DNA from 2 places in the Sphingobium sp. L-44 genome. Region 1 is predicted to be linked to the other one. Evidence: riboswitches for the same ligand, from Rfam matches in the RefSeq annotation. Region 1 holds a riboswitch; the other holds the start of a gene.

Region 1 (3,406 bases):
GTCACCAAGATGCTGGAAGAAGCCGGCCTGCGCGTCGTCGCTTCCAAGCGCATCCGCATGAGCCGCGAGCAGGCCGAAGGCTTCTATGCCGTTCACAAGGAACGGCCCTTCTTTGCTGACCTGGTCGCCTTCATGATCTCGGGCCCGGTCGTCGTCCAGGTTCTGGAAGGCGAAAACGCCGTGACCCGCAACCGCGACATCATGGGCGCCACCAACCCGGCCAATGCCGACGCCGGCACCATCCGCAAGGAACTGGCCGAATCGATCGAAGCCAATTCGGTCCATGGTTCGGACAGCGAAGAAAATGCCGCGATCGAGATCGCCTATTTCTTCAAGCCCGAAGAAATCGTCGGCTAAACCCGACCCCCGTCCCCGGACGAGCAAAAGGCCCGGCGCTCCCGCAAGGAGCGGCCGGGTTTTTTGTTGCTGGGGCGCGGGTGGGTAGTAGGCGACTGTCCGTAATCCTCCCCAAGCTTGCTTGGGGAGGGGGACCGCCGAAGGCGGTGGAGGGGCAAGTAGATGAGGTCGCGCCATTGCCCCTCCGTCAGCGCTTCGCGCTGCCACCTCCCCAAGCAAGCTTGGGGAGGAACTGAGACGTCAGCTTCGGCCTGCCTGAACGTGGCCGTGCGGCTCTAGCCTTTTGTCTGGCGGGCCCAGCGGGCGTCGATCTTGGCCTGGGCGTCGGCGCCCTGGGCGTGGCTGACGAGGGACAGGCCGCGCAGGGTCAGCTTGTGGCCGGACAGCCATTTGCCGGCGATGCCATAGCCGATGTCGTAGACGGCGGAATCGCTGTGGGTGTCGCCATTGACGACGAACTGGGTGACGATGGTCACCGGCAGTTTCTCGTCGCCGATGCTGTCGTCGGGCAGCTTGGCGGCATTGCGCGCCTTTTTCAGCGCATCCTCGAACCAGCCGGCCTCGATCCGCGGTTCGCCGGTGGTGTCGACCGGTGCGATGCCGAGCGCCCTGGGGAAATGGATGGTCTGGCTCTGCACCAGCTGATCGGGATCGGCGGGCTTGAGCGTCAGGCGGCTGTCGCCATCGGCCGCGGCGTGCAGCACCAGCCGGGCAGCGCGGGCGGAGGCCTTGCTGCTTTCGGCGGCCTTGCTGGCGCGTTCGTCCTTCTTGTCGGCCCAGTTGAGATAGAGGGTGAGGGCGGAGATCAGCACCGCCGCCACTGCCAGCAACTCGCCCAGCGTGATCCAGCGCCGGCGGATGCGGGCGGCTTCCTCCTTGCGGGTCTCCTGCTTGGCCTCGGGGCTGTCGCTCATCGGATCAGGCCGTCTGTGGCGGGACTTCGAACTTGTCGATCACCCATTCCTCGGCCTGCGCCTCGCCGATCCATTCCTGCATCCAGGGATGGGCGATGATCGCGCGCATATAGGCTTCGGCAAAGCGGGCGACCGGCAGCTGATAGGTGATGAAGCGGGTAACGACCGGCGCGAACATCAGGTCGACGGCGCCGAACTCGCCGAACAGGAAGTCGCCCTCGCCACCATAGCGGGCGCGGGCCTGGGCCCAGAGCTGCATGATCCGGCTGATGTCGTGGGCGACGGCCTCCGACGGCGGGACCGGATCATAGATCTGGCGGATGTTCATGCTGTGCTCGCGGCGGAGCGCGGCGAAGCTGCTGTGCATTTCGGCCGCCATCGAGCGGGCCATGGCGCGGGCACCCGGATCGGTCGGCCAGAACTGGTCGCCCCCGGTCTTTTCATTGAGATATTCGACAATGGCCAGGCTGTCCCACACGACGATGTCGTCGCCATCCCACAGGATCGGCACCTTGCCGGAGGAGGGGGCGAACTCGTCGCCCTCGCGACGCTTTTCCCATTCCTCGTCATAGAGAGGGACCACCACTTCCTCGAACGGAAGGCCGGAGAGCTTGCACGCCAGCCAGCCGCGCAGCGACCAGCTCGAATAGGCCTTGTTGCCAATGAACAGCTTCATCATGGCCATGTCTTAGCCGGGCGGGCTTCGATAAGTCGAGAGCCGATAGAGAGGGCTTTCCACTTCGCGTCGAAACGCCTAAGGGGCGGGCATCCCCGGGGGGCCGCTGATGCGCGGCTGAGAGGTGGTCAGCAGACCACGACCCGCTGAACCTGATCCGGCTGATACCGGCGTAGGGAGGGCAAGGCGGCAGGTCCGTCGTCCCTCCTGTGGAGTGGACGTGAGATGAAGACTGCCCGATTGCCCCATGTTGGAAGCGCCTGCCTGACGCTGGCCCTGTTGATGATTGCATCGCCCGCGATGGCGGAGGATGAGCTGGACCAGTCGACCAATATTCAGGTCGTCGGCCATCCCGATCCGGAAGGGCTGTTGCCCGATCAGAGCGCGCCCAAGGCGGTCAGTGCGATCTCGACCGACTTCATCATCAAGCAGGCGCCGACGCTCAACGCGTTCCAGCTGGTCAACCTGCTGCCCGGCGCCAATGTCTCTTCCAGCGACCCTTATGGTCTGTCGGCATCGTCCAGCCTGACGCTGCGCGGCTTGGGCCAGGACCAGATCGGCGTGCTCATGGAAGGCGCGCCGCAGAATGACATCGGCTATTATTATGCCTATCCCTCGCAATTTGCCGATGCGGAGAATGTGCGGCAGGTGATGCTGGCGCAGGGCGCGGCAGACATTGACTCGCCGGTAGTCGCGGCGGCCGGCGGCCTGTTGTCGCTGACGCTGGATGATCCCAGGGCGGAGGCGGGCGGCCTCGTCAACCTGTCGGTCGGTTCCTATGACGAGCGGCGCGTCTTTGCGCGGATCGACACGGGACGGATCGGGTCGACCGGGCTGAAGGGCTTCATTTCCTATTCCAACAACCGCGCCGACAACTGGCGCGGGGCGGGCCATGACCAGCGCCAGCATATCGACGCCAAGCTGCTGAACGAATGGGGTGAGGGGAACCGGGCGAGCATCGCCTTTTCCTTCAACGATGCCAAGACATCGACCTATCCCAGCCCGAGCAAGGCGGACTGGGACGTCTCTGGCCGGGGCTATAATTTCGACGAGACCTATAGCGAGGGGAATACCAACTACTGGCGGCTCTATCGCGCGCCGTTCCGCAATTTCTATGTCGCGGCGCCGGTGCATCTCAAGCTCGGCGACACGCTGAGCTTCGACAGCAGTGCCTATCTGCAGATGGGCCATGGCAATTCGCCCTATGGCACGCAGCTGGCCACCACCGGCAATTATCTGGGCACCGAGGAGCTGACCCAGCCGATCGACCTGCCCGGTGCGGTCGATGGCGTCGCCACGGTGATGGGCAACTGGACCGGCAAGCAGTTCCGCGTCGGCGACGTCAGCAAGTTGACCTTGCAGGCCGGCGCGCATCGGATCGTCGCAGGCCTCTGGTTCGACTATGGCACCGATCGGGTGACGCAATCCTATACGTCGATCGATGCCGATGGCCGGCCGG
Region 2 (3,406 bases), on a different contig from region 1:
CTTCTAGGAAACCGTCGGCGGGCTGGTTCTTCCTGGCGGCGAAGTCGCGCACTTCCTGGGTGATCTTCATCGAGCAGAATTTAGGGCCGCACATCGAGCAGAAATGGGCGCTCTTGGCGCCTTCGGCCGGCAGGGTCTGGTCATGATATTGTTCGGCCGTGTCGGGATCGAGGCTCAGGTTGAACTGGTCGCGCCAGCGGAACTCGAAACGCGCGCGGCTGAGCGCGTCGTCGCGGACCTTGGCGGCCGGGTGACCCTTAGCAAGGTCGGCGGCGTGGGCGGCGAGCTTGTAGGTGACGACGCCGACCTTCACATCGTCGCGGTCGGGCAGGCCCAGATGCTCCTTAGGCGTGACGTAGCAGAGCATCGCCGTGCCATACCAGCCGATCTGGGCGGCGCCGATCCCTGAAGTGATATGGTCATAGCCCGGCGCAATGTCGGTGGTGAGCGGCCCCAGCGTATAGAAGGGCGCTTCGCCGCAGACCTGGAGCTGCTTTTCCATATTCTCCTTGATCTTGTGCATGGGCACATGCCCCGGCCCTTCGATCATCACCTGCACATCCTGTTTCCAGGCGCGGTGAGTCAGTTCGCCCAGCGTGTAGAGTTCGGAGAATTGTGCTTCGTCATTGGCGTCGGCAATCGAACCGGGGCGCAGGCCATCGCCCAGCGAATAGGCGATGTCATAGGCCTTCATGATCTCCGTGATCTCGTCGAAATGATCGTAGAGGAAGCTCTCCTTGTGGTGCGCCAGGCACCATTTCGCCATGATCGATCCGCCGCGCGAGACGATGCCAGTGACGCGCTTCGCCGCCATCGGGATGTAGGCGAGGCGGACGCCGGCATGGATGGTGAAATAGTCGACGCCCTGTTCGGCCTGTTCGATCAGGGTATCGCGGAAGATATCCCAGGTCAGGTCTTCGGCGATGCCGCCGACCTTTTCGAGCGCCTGATAGATGGGGACGGTGCCGATCGGCACGGGCGAGTTGCGGATGATCCATTCGCGGGTGTCGTGGATGTTGCGGCCGGTGGAGAGGTCCATCACCGTGTCGGCACCCCAGCGGATCGACCAGACCAGCTTGTCGACTTCGGACGCGACGTCGGAGGCGACCGCCGAGTTGCCGATATTGGCGTTGATCTTCACCAGGAAATTGCGGCCGATCGCCATCGGCTCGGATTCCGGGTGGTTGATGTTCGACGGGATGATCGCGCGGCCGCGGGCGACTTCATCGCGCACGAATTCCGGCGTCACATAGTCGGGGATCGACGCCCCCCAGCTTTCGCCGTCGCGGACATATTCGGCGAGGCGGGCACGGCCCAGATTTTCGCGCTCCGCGACATATTCCATTTCCGGGGTGATGATGCCGCGGCGGGCATAGTGCATCTGGGAGACGTTGGCGCCGAGCTTGGCGCGCAACGGGCGCTTCACGACATTGGGGAAGGGCTGGACGCGTCCATTTCTGGATTCCGTCACAGTCGAGACTGTGCCGGTGGCGCTCCGATCGGGGCCTTTGAGGCCATTATCCTCCGGCTTGATCTCGCGCGCATCATATTCCTCGACATCGCCACGATCGCGGATCCAGTCTTGGCGAAGCTGCTGGAGGCCGGCCATGATGTCGATGCGGGCGTCGGGGTCGGTATAGGGACCGGACGTGTCATAGACGCGGACCGGCGGCTCGCCGCTGCCCGGCTCCAGATGAATTTCGCGCATGGCGACCTTGCGCGGACCGACATGGATCTTCTTCGAGCCGCGAATGGGCCCGGTGGTGACGCGCATTTCTGTGCGGGCGGGGACGTCTGCCATAACTTCTCTCTCCTTCAGGCGGAAAGAGAGTGCGGGCGGTGTCACGGGACGAGTGGCACGACGCGCTTCCCTCCCTACGCCAGTGTCAACTGGATCAGGTTCAGCGGGTCGCGGCCACAAAGCCGCCTCTCAACCGTCTGCGGACGGTCCCCCGGGGATATGGGCATTGGATAGCGCAAGCGCGGCGGCAGGGGAAGCCCTTCGCGAGCCGATCGCCTTGCGCCGGGGCGATGGAGACCATAATTGGAAGGAGATCCAGCAAGAGGCCGATCGTGCAGAACAGCGCCCCACCCCATCCCGATTCCGAGAAGGCCCGGCGCAAAGCGTTGCGGCACGAGATGCGGATGGTGGCGGTGCGGCCGCGGCGCTGGGGGCTGTGGCTGCTGACGCTGGGTGCGCTGCTGCTGATCCTGCCGTCGGCCTTTGGCGTTCATAGCGTGATGGGCTGGTCGCCGATGCTGCTGGGGCTGGTCGCCTGCGCCGCGTCGCTGCCGCTGCTGGTGGCGGGCGCGGTGCTGCGGCGGCGCTATCTGAAGGGACAGTTCGCGCGGGATTGAGGACAACAAAGGGGGGCGCAATGAAGAGGTTTTTGACGATGGTTTCTGCTGCCTTGCTGACCGGCGCTGGCGCGCCCGCCCCTGCTCCGGCGGACGATCCGTTCGTCTGGCTGGAGGACTGGACCGGGCCGCGCGCAATGCAGTGGGTGGAGGCGGAGAACAAGGCGACCGTCGCCACGCTGCAGGGCGATCCGCGCTATGCCGGCTATTACAGGGACGCGCTGGCGATCGCGTCGGCCAAGGACCGGATCGCGATGCCGATGCTGATCCATGGCCGCATCTATAATTTCTGGCGCGATGCCGACCATCCGCAGGGCGTGTGGCGCTATACGTCCGAGGCTGATTATGCGTCGGCGTCGCCGAGATGGACGACCGTGCTGGACCTGGATGCGCTGTCCAGGGCCGAGGGCAAGAAATGGGTGTGGAAGGGCGCGACCATCCTCGACCCCGAGGAGCGGATCGCGCTGCTGGCGCTATCGGATGGTGGCGAGGATGCGGTGCGGCTGCGCGAGTTCGACCTGGTCGACGGCCAGTTCGTGCCGGGTGGGTTCGACATTCCCAATGCCAAGCAGGATGCGGTGTGGCTGGACAAGGATACGCTCCTCCTGTCGCGCGACTGGGGGGCGGAAAGCCTGACCAAGTCGGGCTATCCCTTCATCATCAAGACGCTGAAGCGCGGGCAGAAACTGGACGAGGCACAGGAAGTGTTTCGCGGCGCGGCGAGCGACCAGCTCATGTCGATGCCGATCCTGCTGAGCGATGGGCAGGGCAACAGGGCCGCCTTCCTGTTTCGCGGCGTCACCTTCTTCGGCAACGAGACCTGGCTGTTGACGGCGCAGGGGACGAAGCGGCTGGCGCTGCCGGCCAAGAGCCAGCTGCAGGGCATGGTCGACGGGCAGGTGCTGATCCAGACCAGCGAGGCGTGGGAAAGCGGCGGCGTGACCGTGCCGGCAGGGGCGCTGGCGAGCGTGGCGCTCAAAGCCCTGCAGGAGGGCGGGGTGCTGACGCCCGAGATCTTGTTCGCGCCGACGCCGCGCCAGTCGATCGA

What was found. A riboswitch is a leader RNA that binds a small molecule or an ion and turns the genes downstream of it on or off. The one in region 1 is predicted to bind thiamine pyrophosphate.
Region 2: another riboswitch for thiamine pyrophosphate. It lies ahead of thiC (phosphomethylpyrimidine synthase ThiC); the one in region 1 lies ahead of AC13EK_RS18150 (TonB-dependent receptor).

Annotation. Positions count from the first base shown of each region.
Region 1 is NZ_JBSXOQ010000109.1:52,893-56,298, reverse strand. It holds gene ndk (nucleoside-diphosphate kinase) at 1-357, shown strand, start outside; gene AC13EK_RS18160 (hypothetical protein) at 633-1,271, opposite strand; gene AC13EK_RS18155 (glutathione S-transferase family protein) at 1,276-1,950, opposite strand; TPP riboswitch at 2,034-2,143, shown strand; gene AC13EK_RS18150 (TonB-dependent receptor) at 2,173-3,406, shown strand, end outside.
Region 2 is NZ_JBSXOQ010000096.1:128,383-131,788, forward strand. It holds gene thiC (phosphomethylpyrimidine synthase ThiC) at 1-1,801, opposite strand, end outside; TPP riboswitch at 1,856-1,965, opposite strand; gene AC13EK_RS14525 (hypothetical protein) at 2,074-2,358, shown strand; gene AC13EK_RS14530 (prolyl oligopeptidase family serine peptidase) at 2,379-3,406, shown strand, end outside.